4 regions of the Streptomyces sp. NPDC001880 genome follow, and region 3 is predicted to be linked to each of the others. Evidence: riboswitches for the same ligand, from Rfam matches in the RefSeq annotation. Region 3 holds a riboswitch; each other region holds the start of a gene.

Region 1 (4,802 bases), on a different contig from region 3:
TCGGCCAGGAAACGGCGGCGGAATTCGTCGCTCTCCAGCGCACCGTGCCAGTGCGTGCCCCACACGGCGCCGACCCGGCAACCGTCCAGGCTCTGTCCCCGGCCGTCGGAGATGAACCCCTCGCCACCGCGCACGTCCGCCACGCCGTGGTGGATCTCGTACCCCTCGACCGGCGCGCCGAGCGCCTCGCCGACGGGCCGGGCCAGGGTCTTCTCGCGGTCGAAGCGGATGCGTACCGGAAGGAGGCCGAGGCCCTCGACCCGCCCGGCCCGCGACTCGACCTCGTCCTCGATACGCTCCCCGAGGATCTGGAAGCCTCCGCAGATGCCGAGGACCGGCCGGCCCTCGGCCGCGCGCCGCACCAGCGCGTCGGCGAGGCCGCGCTCACGCAGCCAGGCCAGCGCCTTCACGGTGCCCCGGGTGCCGGGCACGACGACGAGGTCCGCGTCGGAGAGCTCCTCGGAGCGGTCCACGAACCTGACGACGACGCCGGGCTCGGCGGCCAGTGCGTCCACATCGGTGAAGTTCGACATCAGGGGCACCGCGCACACCGCCACGCGCAGCACGTCCTCGCCGTGCGGCGGAGCGACGACCGATTCGCGCACGGCGCCGCGCAACGAGACCCGCAGACCGTCCTCCTCGTCGATGCCGAGGCCGTGGGCGAAGGGCAGCACGCCGTACGTCGGCCGCCCGGTGATGTCCCGCAGCATCTCCAGGCCCGGCTCCAGCAACGACACGTCACCGCGGAACTTGTTGACGAGATAGCCGGCGATCAGCGACTGGTCCTCGGCGGCCAGCAGCGCCGTCGTACCGAAGAACGAGGCGAAGACACCACCGCGGTCGATGTCGCCGACGACCACCACCGGAAAGCGCGCCGCCCGTGCGATGCCCATGTTCACGATGTCCGTGCGTCGTAGATTGATCTCGGCCGGGCTGCCCGCCCCCTCGCAGATCACCGCGTCGTACGTGCCCCGGAGCTGCTCCAGGCAGTCCACGACCGTGGAGAGCAGCGCCTGTTGCCGGCCGCCGTGGTAGCCGCGGGCGCTCATCTCGCCGACCGGCTTCCCCATCAGGACGACCTGGCTGGAGCGGTCGCTGCCGGGCTTGAGCAGGACCGGGTTCATCAGCGCGGTCGGCTCCACGCGGGCGGCCTGGGCCTGCATGGCCTGGGCGCGCCCGATCTCGGCGCCCTCGCGGGTGACGAACGAATTCAGCGACATGTTCTGCGCCTTGAAGGGCGCCACCTTCACGCCCCGGCGCACGAGCCAGCGGCAGATGCCTGCCGTGACGACGCTCTTGCCCGCGTCGGAGGTGGTTCCGGCGACCAGCAGCCCGCCGCTCATGTGCTTCTCCGTTCTGCGATGCGGGGCCCCGCGGTGCGGCGCCCCGTGATCCGTCGTGCGGCCAGGGCCGCGCCGAGCCGTCCCGCCACGCACACGCCGAGGGCCAGCGCGCCCACCCGGCGCGACAGCCGCACCGCACGCTCGATGTCCTCGGTCTCCACCGCCCGTCCCGTCTCCCCGTTGAGCACGGGGCGGTGCTCGACCAGGCCGCCGTACGCGAGGGTGCCGCCGAGCCGGACGCCGAGCGCGCCCGCGAACGAGGCCTCCACCGGGCCCGCGTTGGGGCTCGGGTGCTTGGCGGCATCGGCCCGCCAGGCGCGGACCGCTCCACGTGGCCGCCCCCCGGCGGCCACGGCGAGCAGGGCCGTGAGCCGGGCGCCGGGCCAGCCCGCGAGGTCGTCGAGGCGGGCCGAGGCCCAGCCGTAGCGCCGGTGGCGGGCCGACTTGCGCCCGACCATGGCGTCGAGGGTGTTGGCGGCCCGGAAGCCGGCCAGCCCGGGGACCCCGGCCAGCGCGCCCCACACCAGGGCGCCGACCACGGCGTCCGAGGTGTTCTCCGCCACGGACTCGACCACGGCGCGGGCGATCTGCGGCCCGTCCAGGGACTGCGGGTCGCGCCCGCACAGATGCGGCAGCCGCTCGCGGGCCAGGTCGATGTCACCGGCCCTCAGGGCGTCGCCGATGGCCCGTGCCTCACGGCCCAGGGAGGTGCCGCCGACGACGGACCAGGTGGCGGCCGCGGTCAGCGCCACGGAGGCGGCGGGGCTGCGGCGTACGGCACGGCTGAGCAGCGCGGCACCACCCGCGGCGCCTCCGGCGCAGACGAGGGTGTGCAGCGCGCCCCACCCGCGGTGGTCGCGCCACAGCAGGCGCTCGACGCCCGCCGCGGCCCGCCCGAAGGCGGCGACCGGGTGTCCCCGGCGGGGATCACCGAGCAGCAGATCGCCGATCAGACCGGCCGTGGCGCCGTACGCGAAGATGCGGTCGGCTCGCACGGCTCAGCCGGCCGTCGCGCCTCGGCGGACCTTCGTACAGGAGGCTCTCGTCGAGAGCGCCGGAACAGCGGACGCACGGCAGCCGGGCATGGCGATATGTCCTCACTCAGGGTCCGCGCCCTGGTTCGACGTGACCGGCGACGAGAGTCTCCTGGCTCCCGGATCGGCGGTTCCCCCGGCCTTCCAGCCCGCTCGCGCGTGCCGTGACGTCCGGTGTGGGGGACCGCTCCCCGGTGACAGTGGCGGGACCGCGCCGGATTCGCACCGGCTTCCTCTGCTGTCGCCGTGATTGGCTCCGGCAGTCCACCACGCTCCGCGAACGCCCGTCAACCTGCCGTTGACCTGCGGCGGCGCGGTGTGCTGATACCCACATCGGGCCGGACACCGCTGGTGTCCGGCCCGACGGGAGCGTGCGCGGGGTGCTTCAGGCGACGATCAGATAGATGCCGTACGCGACGGCCGCCGCGCACAGCCCGAAGCAGACGTACCCGCCGGCGCGGGCCAGCAGCACCGAGCCGCCGGAGCCGCCCTGCGCCGCGGGTTCCGGTTGCTTGGAGAGGCCGACGATGCCCAGGGTGAAGAGGCCCACCAGCGCGACGGTCACAACGAGGGAGACGCCGAATACGGAGCCGAGGGCTGCCCAGTCGATGTTCATGCTGAATCCTTAGACGGCCGGGTCAGACGGCGGCGGGTCGTGCCGGGTCCTGGCTGGTTCCGGCCGGGGCCGGAATGGTGGTCATGAGGTCCTGGGCCGTTGCCTGGGCCGTGGTGGGCGGCGGGCTGACGGCGGCGATGGCCGTGGTGACGACGCCCGCGGGCTCGTCGTCGACGTCCGTCGGTGCGACGTCGTCGTGGCCGACCGGCTTGCGGCGCGACACCAGCCAGATGGCACCGGAGCCCACGACCAGCAGCGCCGCGACCACCACGACACCCCAGGTGCCCTGCTTGGTGAGGAGCTCCGCGCCCGCACCGACCAGACCGGCGGCCGGCAGGGTCAGACCCCAGGCGACGAACATCCGGGTGGCGGTGGACCAGCGGACCACACCGCCCTGGCGGCCGAGGCCCGCGCCCATCACGGCGCCGGAGCAGGACTGGGTGGTGGAGAGGGAGAAGCCGAGGTGCGAGGAGGCCAGGATCACGGTGGCCGCACTGGTCTGGGCGGCGAAGCCCTGCGGCGGCTTGAGGTCGGTGAGGCCGCTGCCCATGGTGCGGATGATGCGCCAGCCGCCCAGGTAGGTGCCGAGCGCGATGGCCAGACCGGCGGAGACGATGACCCAGACCGGCGGGTTGGAACCCGGGTTCAGGACGCCGCCGGTGACCAGGGCCAGGGTGATGATGCCCATGGTCTTCTGCGCGTCGTTGGTGCCGTGGGCGAGGGAGACCAGCCCGGCCGAGGCGATCTGGCCGGCCCGGTAACCCTTGGCGGTGGCCTTCTCCTGGGCGTCGTTGCGGACCTTTCCGCCGATCCGGTACGTCAGCCTGGTGGCCAGCAGCGCGGCCAGACCGGCGACGATGGGGGCGGCGACCGCGGGGATCAGTACCTTGGTGACGACGGTGCCGCCGTTGACGGACGACCAGCCCGAGGACATCACGGCCGCGCCGATCAGGCCGCCGAACAGGGCGTGCGAGGAGCTGGACGGCAGTCCGACCAGCCAGGTCAGCAGATTCCACAGAATGGCGCCGACGAGTGCCGCGAAGATGACTTCTGTTCGCAGCCCGTCCTCGTTGATGATCCCGCCGGAGATCGTCTTGGCGACCTCCACCGACAGGAACGCGCCGACGAGATTGAGAACGGCGGACATGGCCACCGCTGTCTTCGGTTTGAGTGCACCGGTCGAGATGGTTGTCGCCATCGCGTTCGCGGTGTCGTGGAAACCGTTCGTGAAATCGAACACTAGAGCTGTCACGATCACAATCGCGAGTAGCAGCGTGATGTGTTCCATTTACCCAGGCAATCGTTCGACGTCATTGGCATGTGGACCGTAGGCGACCTGGGTGAACAGAAGATGAACTGGGCGGGGCGCTGGGGTGTTCCAAACTGGTTTGGAATCATTTTGCTTGTGTCCGGGGGAGGTGCGGTCCGGCCTTCCGGCGGGGTGCGGCTGTGGTCGATCGCATACCCGTTCGCCTCCGGGGCTGACAGGATCGGCGCATGAGCGATCAGCAGCGGAACGCGATCGAACGCGCCTGGGACGATGTCGTCGCCACCGCCCGCAGGACGGCGGTCGAGGGTCTCGTCGTCGGGACCTCGGGAAACGTGTCGGCGCGGGTCGGTGACACCATCCTGGTCACACCGAGCGGAGTGCCGTACGACCGGCTGGGCCCCCGGGATGCCGTCGGCGTCGATCGGGAGGGCAACCGCGTACTCGGCTCACTGGCCCCGACCAGCGAACTGCCGCTCCACCTCGCCGTCTACCGGAACACCGACGCGGCCGCCGTCGTGCACACCCACGCGGTGCACGCC
Region 2 (4,802 bases), on a different contig from region 3:
GGCGCTGCCGCCGCGACGGCCCCGGACGATCAGATGCTCCAGCCCGGAGGGGTGCGCGGCCAGAGCTTCCTTGGACTCGGCGGCACCGATGAAGCCGACCGGCACGCCGATGACCGCGGCGGGGCGCGGCGCGCCCTCCTCGATCATCTCCAGCAGCCGGAACAGTGCGGTCGGTGCGTTCCCGACGGCGACGACCGCGCCTTCCAGCCGGTCGCGCCACAGCTCCAGGGCGGCCGCGCTGCGAGTGGTGCCCAACTCCTTCGCGAGCCCGGGCACCGCCGGGTCGGACAAGGTGCACACCACCTCGTTGTCCGCGGGCAGTCGCTTGCGGGTGACACCGCTGGCGACCATGGCCACATCGCACAGGATGGGCGCGCCGGCCCGCAGAGCGGCGCGGGCGCGGGCGACGGCGTCCGGGGTGAAAGAGAGATCACGGACGAGGTCGACCATCCCGCAGGCGTGGATCATGCGGACCGCGACCCGGCTCACATCGGCGGGCAGGCCTGCGAGATCCGCCTCTGCGCGGATCGTGGCGAAGGACTGGCGATAGATCGCCGGTCCGTCCTTCTCGTACTGGTGCACAGTGCGCTCTCTTCCTCGGGCGTGCAACGTCGGGTACAGGGAGTGGGAGTACGGGGTGTCAGCCGCGCGTGCGGCGGGCCGCGGCCACCGCGGCGGCGAGCCCGTCGGGACTGCCGGGGACGTTCACGGGGGCGCCCCGCTCCTCGCCCAGCACGAGGGAGATCCGGTGCCCGTCCGGGGTGGCGACGACATCGACCCACTCGCCGCGGGGGTGTCCGCAGCGGCGTTCGCACCCGGACCAGTACACCGGCAGCAGCCCCGCGCCCCCCGCCGCGGCCGCCGCCTGGGCCCGCACATCGGCCAGCGACTTCGCACAGCCGGGCCGGCCGATACAGGCACCGACCCCGGTCCAGGGGGAGTCGGGGCCGACGACGAGACCGGTGGCCCCCAGTCCGTCCAGCAACCGAGCGGCCTGCCGCCGCTCCACCCCCGGTACGACGACCCCGCGCCACGGTGTCAGCCGCAACTCACCGCTGCCGCGGTGCCGGGCCGTCTCCGTCAGCGACCGCCACTGTGCCGGGGCGATACGTCCCAGGGGGATGCCGACCGACAGCGCGGCCCCGTCCTGCGGGCCGGTCACGACGCCGGGCGCGGGGCCGTCCGAGCTCCGCGGACAGGCACGGTCCTCGGTGGACACGGTGCAGGGCCCCGCTTCCCGCAACCTTCGTACGACCTCGTCGAAGAGGGATCCGGCGCCGCCGGGCAGATCCGGCACACGCCAGGCACCAGTGCCCGATGCCTGCTCCAGGAAGGTCTCGGCCGCCAGGAGGGCGGCCCGCGGCCCCCGTGCGCCCGGTATCCGTACGGTGGTCCGGGCCGTGCCGATCCGCAGCAACGCCGTTCCGTCGCCCTGCGCCAGCAGCGTCACATCGCCGCCCAGCGCGTCCACATCGCCACGGCCGTCGTCGAGCACGAACAAGAACCTGCCCGACAGACCCGCCGTCCCGTCGCCCGCGCACAGCAGCGTGTCCAGCTCGGACAGCCAGGGGCCGACGTCCCGTGCGCCCAGGCCGTCGAGCCCCGAGAGCGGCGATGCCACGATGTTGCGTATCCGCTCGTGGCGTGCGGAGGGCAACAGCCCCGTCTCGCCCAGCCGGTCGGCCAGTTCGGCTCCGCAGTCCGGGCCCAGCCCGCGCAACTGGACGTTGCCGCGCGAAGTGAGATGCAATTCACCATCGCCCAGACTCTCCGCCAGCGCCCCCAGGGCGTCCGCCTGTACCGCCGTCAGCAGACCACCGGGAACCCGGACACGGGCCAGCGCTCCGTCGTCCGCCCGGTGCAGCCGCAGCGTGCCGGGGCAGGCGTCACCGCGGTCCCGGGCAGACGGGTCTCCCGGCGGTGAAGGCGAAGTGGCAGGTCGGGGCATGGCGGCGAGCATACCGACCATCCGACCGTATCCGTATGTCCTCCACCAGTTGACCGGCCCTTACTATGCCTAGTGACGAGCCATCCGGCACGTCGTCGCCACAGACGGCGACAGGGGAGGAAGTCCGGTGCGATTCCGGCACGGTCCCGCCACTGTGAGCCCGGCCACGGCCTGGCAAGTCAGGAACTCCTTTCCCCGAACGCTCGAACCCGTTCGAGCAGGGGAGCTTCATTCCGACACCGCCCGGGGCGTGGACACCCCGAGGAAGGCCCGACGCCGCATGATCCTGCTCCTGTCGACGTCCGACACCGACCTGCTCAGTGCCCGCGCCTCGGACGGCCCGGTCTCCTACCGCTACGCCAACCCCTCCCGCCTCCCGCTCCAGGACCTGCCCGAACTCCTCGACGGCGTCGACCTGGTCGTCGTACGGCTCCTCGGCGGTGTGCGCGCCTGGCAGGACGGACTCGACCAAGTGCTCGCCACCGGACGCCCCGTCGTCGTCCTCACCGGCGAACAGGCCCCCGACGCCCAGCTGATGGCCGCCTCGACGGTGCCCATCGGCATCGCAGCCGAGGCCCACGCCTATCTGGCCCACGGCGGGCCCGCCAACCTGGACCAGCTCGCCCGCTTCCTCTCCGACACCGTGCTGCTCACCGGCCACGGCTTCGCACCGCCCGCCCCGGCACCCTCCTGGGGCCCGCTGGAGCGCACCCCCCGGCGCACCGACGGCCCGGTCGTCGCCGTGCTCTACTACCGCGCCCACCACATGAGCGGCAACACCGCGTTCATCGAGGCGCTCTGCCGTGCCGTCGAGGACGCGGGAGCCCGCGCGCTGCCGCTGTACGTCGCCTCACTGCGCACCCCCGAACCCGAACTCATCGAAGCGCTGCGCGCCGCCGACGCGATCGTGACCACCGTCCTCGCCGCGGGCGGCACCCGGCCCGCCGAGGCCTCGGCCGGCGGCGACGACGAGTCCTGGGACGCGGGCGTCCTCAGCGGCCTCGACGTACCCATCCTCCAGGCCCTCTGCCTCACCGGTTCACGCACCGACTGGGAAGGCAACGACGAAGGAGTCTCCCCGCTCGACGCTGCCAGCCAGATCGCGGTCCCCGAGTTCGACGGCCGCCTGATCACCGTGCCGTTCTCGTTCAAGGAGATCGACGAGGACGGCCTGCCCGCGTACGTCGCCGACACCGAGCGCGCCGCCCGCGTCGCCGGGATCGCCGTCCGCCACGCCCGGCTGCGCCACATCCCGGCCGCCGAGAAGCGGATCGCGCTCGTCCTGTCCGCGTACCCGACCAAGCACTCCCGGATCGGCAACGCCGTCGGGCTGGACACCCCGGCCAGCGCCGTCGCCCTGCTGCGCCGACTGCGCGCCGAGGGATACGACTTCGGTACGCAGGAGGTCCCCGGCCTCGTGTCGGGCGACGGCGACGAGCTGATCCGCGCGCTGATCGAGGCGGGCGGCCACGACCAGGAGTGGCTCACCGAGGAGCAGCTGGCCCGCAACCCGGTCCGCATCCCGGCCGCCGACTACCGGCGCTGGTACGCGACCCTCCCGGCCGAGCTCCGCGAAGCCGTCGAGCAGCACTGGGGCCCCGCCCCGGGCGAGATGTTCGTGGACCGGTCGGGCAACCCGGACGGCGACATCGTGCTCGCCGCCCTGCGCCACGGCAATCTGCTCATCCTCATCCAGCCGCCGCGCGGCTTCGGCGAGAACCCGATCGCGATCTACCACGACCCCGATCTGCCGCCCTCGCACCACTACCTGGCCGCCTACCGCTGGATCGCCGCCCGCGCCGACGACAACGGCTTCGGCGCCGACGCGGTGATCCACCTCGGCAAGCACGGCAACCTGGAGTGGCTGCCCGGCAAGAACGCCGGTCTCTCCGCCGCCTGCGGCCCCGACGCCGCTCTCGGCGACCTTCCGCTGATCTACCCGTTCCTGGTCAACGACCCGGGCGAGGGCACGCAGGCCAAGCGCCGCGTGCACGCCACCCTCGTCGACCACCTCGTACCACCGATGGCGCGCGCCGACAGCTACGGGGACATCGCCCGGCTCGAGCAACTCCTGGACGAGCACGCCCAGATCGCGGCGATGGACCCGGCGAAGCTCCCGGCGATCCGCGCACAGATCTGGACCCTGATCCAGGCCGCCAGGCTCGACCACGACCTGGGACTCGAAGAGCGCCCGCAGGACGAGGGCTTCGACGAGTTCATCATGCATCTCGACGGCTGGCTCTGTGAGATCAAGGACGCCCAGATCCGCGACGGCCTGCATGTCCTGGGCGGTGCCCCGGCCGGCGCCGACCGGGTCAACCTCGTCCTCGCGATCCTGCGCGCCCGCCAGATCTGGGGCGGTACGGCCTCCCTGCCGGGTCTGCGCGAGGCGTTGGGACTCGACGAGTCCGCCGCGACCCGCGTCACCGCCGACGAGGCCGAGGAGCGGGCCCGCGCCCTGGTCCAGGCGATGGAGGACGCGGACTGGTCCCCGGACGCCGTCGTCGAGGTGGCCGCCGGGCACCCGCGGGCGGTCGCCGACGTCCTCGGCTTCGCGGCCCGCGAGGTGGTGCCGCGGCTGGCCGCCACGACCGGCGAACTCGACCACACCCTGCACGCGCTGGACGGCGGATTCGTCCCCGCCGGACCCTCCGGTTCCCCGCTCCGCGGCCTGGTCAACGTCCTGCCGACCGGCCGCAACTTCTACTCCGTCGACCCCAAGGCCGTACCCTCACGCCTGGCCTGGGAGACCGGCCAGGCCCTGGCCGACTCGCTCCTGGAGCGCTACCGCACCGACAACGGCGACTGGCCCACCTCGGTCGGCCTGTCCCTGTGGGGCACCAGCGCGATGCGG
Region 3 (4,802 bases):
GCCGGTGGAGTGGGTGCGCTCGGTCTACCGGGGCGACCGGTACAAGTTCGTGGCGCGGCTGAAGCGGCCCATGGACTGAGCCCGTCCCACCGCTCACGGCCCCCGCGTAACGCACCACCGCGCGGGGGCCTTTCGCACACCTTGGTACGGACCGACTGCCGTACGTCTGGCGGGAAAACGAACACAAGTACCCGCTCAGGGGACCGTTGCCGGACCGCAACGCGGACAGGGGGTGACGGTGACCGGAAGCCTCCCCTAGATTTCCTGCGCATCACAGGGTGATCAGCGAGGGGACGGAGTCGCCGCATGCCAGCAGACCCAGAAGCAAAGCCGCCCACCGTCACACCGGTGCGGGTGGTCATCGCCCTCTGTCTCATCGCGCCGTTCGTGGCGATGCTCTGGGTGAGTTCGTACGCGAAGGTGGACCCCACCTTCATCGGCATTCCGTTCTTCTACTGGTACCAGATGCTCTGGGTACTGATCTCCACCGCGCTCACGATGATCGCGTACAAGCTGTGGCAGCGTGACCAACGCGCCCGCAAGGGAGGTGAGTCGGCGTGAAGGACGGTGTGAACGGCGTCGCGCTCGGCGTCTTCATCTTCTTCTTCGTGGCCGTCACGGTCATGGGCTTCCTGGCGGCGCGCTGGCGCAAGGCCGAGAACGAGGCCAGCCTCGACGAATGGGGCCTGGGCGGAAGGTCGTTCGGCACCTGGGTCACCTGGTTCCTGCTCGGCGGCGACCTGTACACCGCCTACACCTTCGTCGCCGTGCCGGCGGCGATCTACGCGGCGGGCGCGGCGGGCTTCTTCGCCGTGCCGTACACCATCCTGGTGTACCCGCTGATCTTCACCTTCCTGCCGCGGCTCTGGTCGGTCTCGCACAAGCACGGATACGTCACCACCTCGGACTTCGTGCGCGGGCGCTTCGGCTCGAAGGGCCTGTCGCTGGCGGTCGCCCTCACGGGCATCCTCGCCACGATGCCGTACATCGCGCTCCAGCTCGTCGGCATCCAGGCGGTGCTGGACGTGATGGGCGTCGGCGGCGGCGAGAACACCCACTGGTTCGTCAAGGACCTGCCGCTGCTGCTCGCGTTCGCGGTGCTCGCCGCGTACACCTACTCGTCCGGGCTGCGGGCACCCGCGCTGATCGCGTTCGTCAAGGACGGGCTGATCTACCTGGTCATCGCGGTGGCGATCATCTACATCCCGATCAAGCTGGGCGGCTTCGACGACGTCTTCGCCAAGGCGGGCGATGCGTTCTCGCAGACCAACCCGGCCACCGGCAAGCCGCGCGGCGCGCTCGCGCCGGGCGAGGCGGGCCAGTGGGGGTACGCCACCCTGGCGCTGGGCTCGGCGCTGGCGCTGTTCATGTATCCGCACTCGATCACGGCGACGCTCTCCAGCCGCAGCCGTGATGTGATCCGGCGCAACACCACGATCCTGCCGCTGTACTCGCTGATGCTGGGCCTTCTGGCGCTGCTCGGCTTCATGGCCATCGCGGCCGGGATCAAGGTGGACAACGGACAGCTGGCCATCCCGCAGCTGTTCGAGAACATGTTCCCGGACTGGTTCGCGGGCGTCGCGTTCGCCGCCATCGGCATCGGCGCGCTGGTACCCGCCGCGATCATGTCGATCGCCGCGGCGAACCTCTTCACCCGCAACATCTACAAGGACTTCCTCAAGCCGGACGCGACCCCGGAGCAGGAGACCAAGATCTCCAAGCTGGTGTCGCTGCTGGTCAAGGTCGGCGCGCTCGCCTTCGTCCTCACGATGGACAAGACGGTCGCGATCAACTTCCAGCTGCTCGGCGGCATCTGGATCCTCCAGACGATGCCGGCCCTGGTCGGCGGCCTGTTCACCCGCTGGTTCCACCGCTGGGCGCTGCTCGCGGGCTGGGCGGTCGGCATGGTGTACGGGACGGTGGCCGCGTACGGGGTCGCCTCGCCGACGCAGAAGCACTTCGGCGGCTCGTCCGCACAGATCCCCGGCATCGGCGAGATCGGCTACATCGGCCTCACCGCGTTCGTGCTGAACGTGGTGGTGACGGTGGTGCTCACCTTCGTCCTGAACGCCGTGAAGGCGCCCGCCGGGATCGACGAGACCTCCCCGGCCGACTACACCGCCGACGCGGGCGACCCGGGCGTCAGGGCGGAACTCCCGCCGGCCACCGCGGGGGCGCCGGGCAGTCACTGACCACCCGCGTCCGGGCCGTCCGCACGGATCGGACCCGGTCGACCCGACACAACATGTGGGGGCTGCCTCTTCGGGCAGCCCCCACATGTATGCTCGTCCTCGCTGTCGCCGCAGGGGAATCCGGTGAGAATCCGGAACTGTCCCGCAACGGTGTATCCAGTGCACTTTTGTGCACCCCGGAGTCAGTCCGATGACCTGCCGGCAGCGCATCCGGCTCGACCGAACCGGATGCCCAGACGTCCGGGCCTCGCGGTTGGGCCGGTGGACGCCGTGCGGAGCGCTGCCCCGACCCGGGTGTGCGCGTCCGCAGGGCTGCCCCGTTCCCCGCCGGCCCCGAGCCGAGCGAGGGAGAGCACCACGTGACCATCGCGCCAGCCGATCCGGCTTCAGCCGCCGCGTCCGCAGCAGCCGAGTCCGAGGCAGCCGCACAGGACGGACCGGGGGCCGCGCTGCTGCGGACCCTGACCGGCCTCACCGCCGATCTGCCCGACACCGACCCCGGCCGGGTCGCTGCGGCCGCGCTGCGCGGCCGCAGTGCCCGGGCGGACGAGGCGGAGCTGCGTTCGCTGGCCACCGAGGCCGCCGCGGGTCTGATCTCCGAGGACCCCGCCTACTCCCGGCTCGCCGCCCGGCTCCTTACCCTCACCATCGCGGACGAGGCGGCCGGCCAGGGCGCGGTCTCCTTCTCCGCCTCGGTCGCCGTCGGGCACCGCGAGGGCCTGATCGCGGACCGCACCGCCGCGTTCGTCGCCCACCACTCGGCCGCCCTCGACGCGCTGGTGGAGCGTTCGCTCGCCGACGGCGCGGACGACCGCTTCGGCTACTTCGGGCTGCGGACCCTGCACAGCCGCTACCTGCTGCGCCACCCGCACACCCGTCAGGTCATCGAGACGCCCCAGCACTTCATGCTGCGGGTCGCGTCCGGGCTCGCCGAGGACGAGTCGCAACGCGCCGTGGACGAAGTGGCGGCGCTGTACGGCCTGATGAGCCGGCTCGACTACCTCCCCTCCTCCCCCACGCTCTTCAACTCCGGTACCCGGCACCCGCAGATGTCCTCCTGCTACCTGCTGGACTCCCCGCTGGACGAGCTCGACTCGATCTACGACCGCTACCACCAGGTGGCCCGGCTCTCGAAGCACGCGGGCGGCATCGGTCTTCCGTACTCCCGCATCCGCTCCCGCGGTTCGCTGATCCGCGGCACAAACGGGCACTCCAACGGCATCGTGCCGTTCCTGAAGACGCTCGACGCCTCCGTCGCCGCGGTCAACCAGGGGGGCCGCCGCAAGGGCGCCGCCGCCGTCTACCTGGAGACCTGGCACGCGGACATCGAGGAGTTCCTGGAGCTGCGCGACAACACGGGTGAGGACCAGCGGCGTACGCACAACCTCAACCTGGCGCACTGGATCCCGGACGAGTTCATGCGCCGGGTCGACGCGGACGGCGACTGGTCACTGTTCTCGCCCGCCGACGTGCCCGGCCTCGTCGACCTGTGGGGCGACGAGTTCGACGTCGCGTACCGGGCCGCCGAGGCCCAGGGGCTGGCCCGCAAGTCGATCCCGGCCCGCGAGCTGTACGGCCGGATGATGCGCACCCTCGCGCAGACCGGCCAGGGCTGGATGACGTTCAAGGACGCCTCCAACCGGACCGCGAACCAGACCGCCGAGCCGGGCACCGTCGTCCACTCGTCGAACCTGTGCACCGAGATCCTCGAAGTCACCGACGACGGCGAGACGGCGGTCTGCAACCTGGGCTCGGTCAACCTCGGCGCGTTCGTCACCGACGGCTCCATCGACTGGGAGCGGCTGGACGCCACCGTCCGCACCGCCGTGACCTTCCTGGACCGGGTCGTCGACATCAACTTCTACCCGACCGAGCAGGCCGGCCGCTCCAACGCCAAGTGGCGCCCGGTGGGCCTGGGCGCCATGGGTCTCCAGGACGTCTTCTTCAAGCTGCGGCTGCCCTTCGACTCCCCCGAGGCCCGCGCGCTCTCCACGAAGATCTCCGAGCGGATCATGCTCGCCGCGTACGAGTCGTCCTGCGAGCTCGCCGAACGGTCCGGACCGCTGCCCGCCTGGTCGCGGACGCGGGCGGCACGCGGCGTGCTGCACCCCGACCACTACGACACCGAGCTGAACTGGCCGGAGCGGTGGGAGGCGCTGCGCGCCCGCGTCGCGAAGAGCGGGATGCGCAACTCGCTGCTGCTCGCCATCGCGCCGACGGCGACGATCGCCTCGATCGCGGGGGTCTACGAGTGCATCGAGCCGCAGGTCTCCAACCTCTTCAAGCGTGAGACGCTCAGCGGTGAGTTCCTCCAGGTCAACGCGTATCTGGTGGATGAGCTGAAGCAGCTGGGGGTGTGGGACGCGCGCACCCGTGAGGCGCTGCGCGAGGCCAGTGGCTCGGTGCAGGGCTTCGCCTGGATCCCGGAGGAGGTGCGGGCGCTGTACCGCACGGCGTGGGAGATCCCGCAGCGCGGCCTGATCGACATGGCCGCGGCCCGTACGCCGTTCCTGGACCAGAGCCAGTCGCTGAACCTGTTCCTGGAGACGCCGACGATCGGCAAGCTCTCCTCGATGTACGCGTACGCCTGGAAGCAGGGGCTGAAGACGA
Region 4 (4,802 bases), on a different contig from region 3:
GCGGACCTGCGCCGCGCACCTCGTAGTACAGCGTTGCCCCGGGCACCTTCAGATGTCCGGTGCGCTCCGGCACCGTACGGTCAGCCATGACCGGTCTCCCTCTCGCCCGTCGCGGACGGCCAGTGCTCCAGCAGGAAGTGCAGGGCCTCGACGGACCGCTCCCAGGACGTCTGTACGTCGCGCGGCGCGCCGAAGCCGCCGCTCGCCTCCAGGGCGCAGTAGCCGTGGAAGGTGCTGCGCAACAGCCGCACCGCGTCCGTGAGATCGGGCTCGGACAGGCCGTAGGCCCGCAGCATCGCGCCCGTGGTCTCGATGGTGCGGTGGTACGCGGACGACCGGGCGACGACTTCGGGGTCGACCCGCATCTGCGTCGCTTCGTACCGTCCGGGCCGCTCCAGAGCGAAGGCCCGGTAGGCGTCGGCGAACGCGACCAGGGCATCCTTTCCGGCCCGGCCCGCCACGGCGGCGGCGATCCGGTCGATGAACTCCCCGGCGGCCAGCAGCGCGACCCGGGTCCGCAGGTCGTGCAGATTCCTGACGTGCGAATAGAGGCTGGCGTCCCTGACCCCGAAGCCGCGGGCCAGTGCGGAGATCGTGACCTTGTCGAAGCCGATGGAGTCGGCCAGATCGGCCGCCGCCTCCACCACGCGTTCGGTCGTGAGACCCGCGCGAACCATCCGCCACCTCCGTCGCAATACCTAGAATCCCTAGGCAGCTGCCTAATGTACACAGGAAACCCGTCCGGGCGATGCCGAACAGGCCGTTCCCCCACCCCGTATCCATACTGAAGATCCCGGCATTGCAGAAGATCCCGGCATTCCCCCGGACTGCCGGGCATCCCCGAGACAGATTGCAGGGCACACACATGATCGGCACTGCACAGATCGGCGTCACAGGGCTCGCGGTGATGGGCCGGAACCTCGCGCGCAACTTCGCCCGCAACGGATACACGGTCGCGGTGCACAACCGGACGACCGCCAGGACCGACGCACTGGTGAAGGAGTTCGGCGACGAGGGCTCCTTCGTCGCCGCGCACACGCCGCAGGAGTTCGTCGCGGCGCTGGAGCGTCCGCGCAGGCTCGTCATCATGGTGAAGGCGGGCGATCCCACCGACGCCGTGATCCAGGAGTTCGCCCCGCTCCTCGAAAAGGGCGATGTCATCATCGACGGAGGCAACGCGCATTTCGCAGACACGCGCCGCCGAGAGCGCGAGTTGCGCGAGCAGGGCGTCCACTTCGTGGGCACCGGCATCTCCGGCGGCGAAGAAGGCGCACTCAACGGACCGAGCATCATGCCAGGCGGCAGCAGAGAATCTTATGACTCGCTTGGACCGATGCTGGAAAAGATCTCCGCGAAGGCCAAGGACGGCGCCCCGTGTGTCACGTATATCGGCCCTGACGGCGCCGGACACTTTGTAAAAATGACGCATAACGGCATCGAGTACGCGGACATGCAGCTCATCGGCGAGGCCTACCAGTTGCTTCGCGACGTCGCCGGATACTCCCCCGCGCAGATCGCGGACATCTTCCGCGTCTGGAACACCGGGCGCCTGGACTCGTACCTCATCGAGATCACAGCAGAAGTGCTCTCACATGTCGATGCGGCGACCGGTAGGCCCTTCGTGGATGTTGTGCTCGACCAGGCGGAGCAGAAGGGCACCGGCCGTTGGACCGTGCAGGTCGCCCTCGACCTGGGTGTTCCTGTCTCCGGCATCGCCGAGGCCGTCTTCGCCCGCTCCGTCTCCGGCCACGCCGCCCTCCGTGATGCCTCACGCCACCTCGCCGGACCGACCGCCCGCAAGCTCGGTGAGGACAAGGCGGCGGCATTCGCCGATCAGGTCGAGCAGGCACTGTACGCCTCGAAGATCGTCGCCTATACCCAGGGCTTCCACGAGATCGCGGCCGGCAGCGAGCAATACGATTGGGACATCAACCTCGGGAAGGTCGCCGCGATCTGGCGCGGCGGATGCATCATCCGGGCCGCGTTCCTCGACAGGATCACCAGCGCCTACGAAGCCCAGCCTCAGATGGCAAGCCTCCTCTCCGACAAGAGCTTCGCCGCGGAAATCGCCGCCGCACAGAACGACTGGCGCACCGTGATCGCCACCGCCGCTACCCAGGGCGTCCCCACCCCCGCCTTCGCCGCCACCCTCGCCTACTACGACTCCCTGCGCGCCGCGCGCCTCCCCGCCGCCCTCACTCAAGGCCAGCGCGACTACTTCGGCGCACACACCTACCACCGCATCGACCGCGACGGCGTCTTCCACACCCTCTGGGGCGGCAACAAGACCGAAGTCGAAAGCTGACCGACACCCGCAGGGCTGATGACGGGGCGGATTCGCCCCAGCTTGCGATCACGGACGTCCAGGTTCTGTCCGGCCAATCCTGGACTGCGGGAGGATGCCATCCATGACTCGCACCCGAAGGGGCCGTGCCGCGTAGAACACCAGCTCCACTTCGGTCGCGGGAACACCGCTGGGGAAGCCTCGGTGAAATTTCCGTGGCGAGCCGCGTCTGTCCCACGTCCAGTTGGCAAGGGTGGAGACCCGCAGGGGCGGGCGAGCCTGCTGGTCCGAGCGGAGCCTCTCCGCAGTGCCGGTCGTCGCCGGGGACATCGGCGTCCGGGGCGGCCCAAGGCCGACGGCGCAAGGGCATGACCTGCGGAATACGCGGTCTGACAGAATGAGCTCCGAAAACTCAGGCGACGCGCGTCAGGAAACCGGTGTGAATCCGGTACGGTCCCGCCACTGTGACCAGGCTGCAACAGCCCGGAAGCCAGATACTGACCGCGCCGCCTTCTCGTACGACCCAGGGGACGAGGACATCCCCCGGAAAGGCTCGGCCATGCCCCCGATACGCCCTGTACCCCTCGCGCTCATACCCCTGCTTCTGCTGTCGCTCACCGGTTGCGGCACCGGCGGCGAGAGCAAGGCAGAGGCCGCACCGGCCGCCGACGGTTTCCCCTACACCGTAACCAATTGCGGTACGAAGACGACCTTCGACGCCCCGCCGAAGCGGGTCGTCACCATGAACCAGCACGTCACCGAGATCATGCTGGCCCTCGGGCTCCAGGACCGGCTGGCCGGGACCGCCTACCTGGACGACAACATCCTGCCGGAGTACCGGTCCGCGTACGACAAGACCAAGGTGCTCGCGAAGGAGTACCCCTCCAAAGAGGTGCTGCTCGGTGCCAACCCCGACTTCGTCTACGGCGGGTACAGCAGCGCCTTCGACGAGGCCAAGGGCCAGGACCGGGCGGGTCTCCAGAAGGACGGCATCAACACCCGGCTGAACATCGAGAACTGCACCAAGGGCAAGGTCGGGATCGATCAGCTCGCCACCGAGATCACCGAAGTCGCCAGGACCTTCGGAGTACCGGAGCGCGGCAAGAAGCTGATCGCCGAGGAGCGACAGAAGATCGCGAGGGTCGAGTCGGGGCTCAAGAGCTCCTCACGTCCCTCGGTGTTCGTGTACGACTCCGGCGACAGCTCCGCGTTCACTGCGGGCGGTAAGGGCATAGGCAACGAGATCGTCCGGCTCGCCGGGGGCAGGAACGTCTTCGCGGACCTCGACGCCACCTTCGGCGACGTGTCCTGGGAGCAGGTCATCGAGCGCAAGCCCGAGGTCGTCGTGATCTACGACTACGGAGGCACTACCGTGGCGGCCAAGAAGAAGCGGCTGCTGAACGATCCGGCACTCGCGGACGTGCCGGCGATCAAGAACAAGAAGTTCGCGGTGCTCCCGCTGTCCTCTGCGGTGCTCGGTGTCCGGGTGACCGACGCCGTGCAGGACCTGGCCGGGCAACTGCACCCCGGCACGCCGTGAGCGCGGGGTCCGCCCGCCCCGGCCCGAAGTCCGTCCTCCGCTCGCCCCCCGTCGTGATCGGCGTTCTCACGGTGCTGCTGCTCGCGGCGGCGGTGGCCGGTCTGGCGCTCGGCCCGGTACGGATTCCGCCGGGCGAGGTATTGAGTACGGTCCTGGGCGGTGAACGCACTGGCGCGTTCCCGACGATCGTGTGGGAGGTGCGACTGCCCAGGGTGCTGCTCGGGGCCGTTGTCGGCGCCGGGCTGGCCCTGTCGGGCGCGGTGCTCCAGGCGTTGGTGCGTAACCCGTTGGCCGATCCGTTTCTGCTGGGCGCCTCGTCCGGGGCGTCGGCGGGCGCTGCCGTGGTCGTCGTGCTGGGGGTCGGCGCGGGGGTGGCCACCGACGTGGCGTTGCCCGTTGCCGCGTTCGCCGGGTCCATGGCCGCGCTGGTCGCCGTCTACGCGATGGCCCGGCGCGGCGGCACCATGACAACGGGCCGGCTGATTCTGGCCGGGGTGGCGATCCAGTACGTGCTGTCCGCGTTCACCAGCCTGATCCTGGTGCTGTCCTCCCGGGCCGAGCATGTGCGGGCGATCCTGTTCTGGACCCTGGGCGGCCTGGGTGGCGCCCGCTGGGACCAACTGGCGCTGCCCGCCTTGGTATTGGGCGTCGGGTCCGTACTCCTGATCAGCCTGGCCCGTCCGCTGGATCTGCTGCTGACCGGGGAGGAAGGGGCCCGCAGCCTGGGCCTGGACCCCGGCCGTTTCCGGGGCGGTGTCTTCGTACTGGTGTCACTGATCATCGGTGTGCTGGTCGCCTACAGCGGGGCGATCGGCTTCGTCGGCCTGATGATTCCGCACGCCGCCCGGCTGATCGTCGGCGCGTCCCACCGCCGCCTGCTGCCGGTGACGGCGCTCGGCGGGGCGGTCTTCCTGCTGCTGGCCGATCTGCTGGCGCGGACCGTGGCAGCCCCCGAAGAGATTCCCGCCGGGGTGGTCA

The links. A riboswitch is a leader RNA that binds a small molecule or an ion and turns the genes downstream of it on or off. The one in region 3 is predicted to bind cobalamin.
Region 1: another riboswitch for cobalamin. It lies ahead of ACWCQ6_RS00275 (cobalamin biosynthesis protein); the one in region 3 lies ahead of ACWCQ6_RS13500 (ribonucleoside-diphosphate reductase subunit alpha).
Region 2: another riboswitch for cobalamin. It lies ahead of cobN (cobaltochelatase subunit CobN); the one in region 3 lies ahead of ACWCQ6_RS13500 (ribonucleoside-diphosphate reductase subunit alpha).
Region 4: another riboswitch for cobalamin. It lies ahead of ACWCQ6_RS27920 (ABC transporter substrate-binding protein); the one in region 3 lies ahead of ACWCQ6_RS13500 (ribonucleoside-diphosphate reductase subunit alpha).

What each region holds. Positions count from the first base shown of each region.
Region 1 covers NZ_JBSFET010000001.1:47,794-52,595, reverse strand. The annotation lists gene ACWCQ6_RS00280 (cobyric acid synthase) at 1-1,343, opposite strand, end outside; gene ACWCQ6_RS00275 (cobalamin biosynthesis protein) at 1,340-2,338, opposite strand; cobalamin riboswitch at 2,484-2,612, opposite strand; gene ACWCQ6_RS00270 (hypothetical protein) at 2,763-2,993, opposite strand; gene ACWCQ6_RS00265 (anion permease) at 3,016-4,281, opposite strand; gene ACWCQ6_RS00260 (class II aldolase/adducin family protein) at 4,491-4,802, shown strand, end outside.
Region 2 covers NZ_JBSFET010000097.1:14,309-19,110, forward strand. The annotation lists gene ACWCQ6_RS30840 (precorrin-8X methylmutase) at 1-582, opposite strand, end outside; gene cobG (precorrin-3B synthase) at 641-1,960, opposite strand; cobalamin riboswitch at 2,031-2,157, shown strand; gene cobN (cobaltochelatase subunit CobN) at 2,229-4,802, shown strand, end outside.
Region 3 covers NZ_JBSFET010000017.1:105,218-110,019, forward strand. The annotation lists gene ACWCQ6_RS13485 (GntR family transcriptional regulator) at 1-79, shown strand, start outside; gene ACWCQ6_RS13490 (DUF3311 domain-containing protein) at 307-561, shown strand; gene mctP (monocarboxylate uptake permease MctP) at 558-2,192, shown strand; cobalamin riboswitch at 2,282-2,409, shown strand; gene ACWCQ6_RS13500 (ribonucleoside-diphosphate reductase subunit alpha) at 2,552-4,802, shown strand, end outside.
Region 4 covers NZ_JBSFET010000073.1:20,594-25,395, forward strand. The annotation lists gene ACWCQ6_RS27910 (TetR/AcrR family transcriptional regulator) at 81-677, opposite strand; gene gndA (NADP-dependent phosphogluconate dehydrogenase) at 866-2,305, shown strand; adenosylcobalamin (AdoCbl) riboswitch at 2,687-2,823, shown strand; gene ACWCQ6_RS27920 (ABC transporter substrate-binding protein) at 2,844-3,824, shown strand; gene ACWCQ6_RS27925 (FecCD family ABC transporter permease) at 3,821-4,802, shown strand, end outside.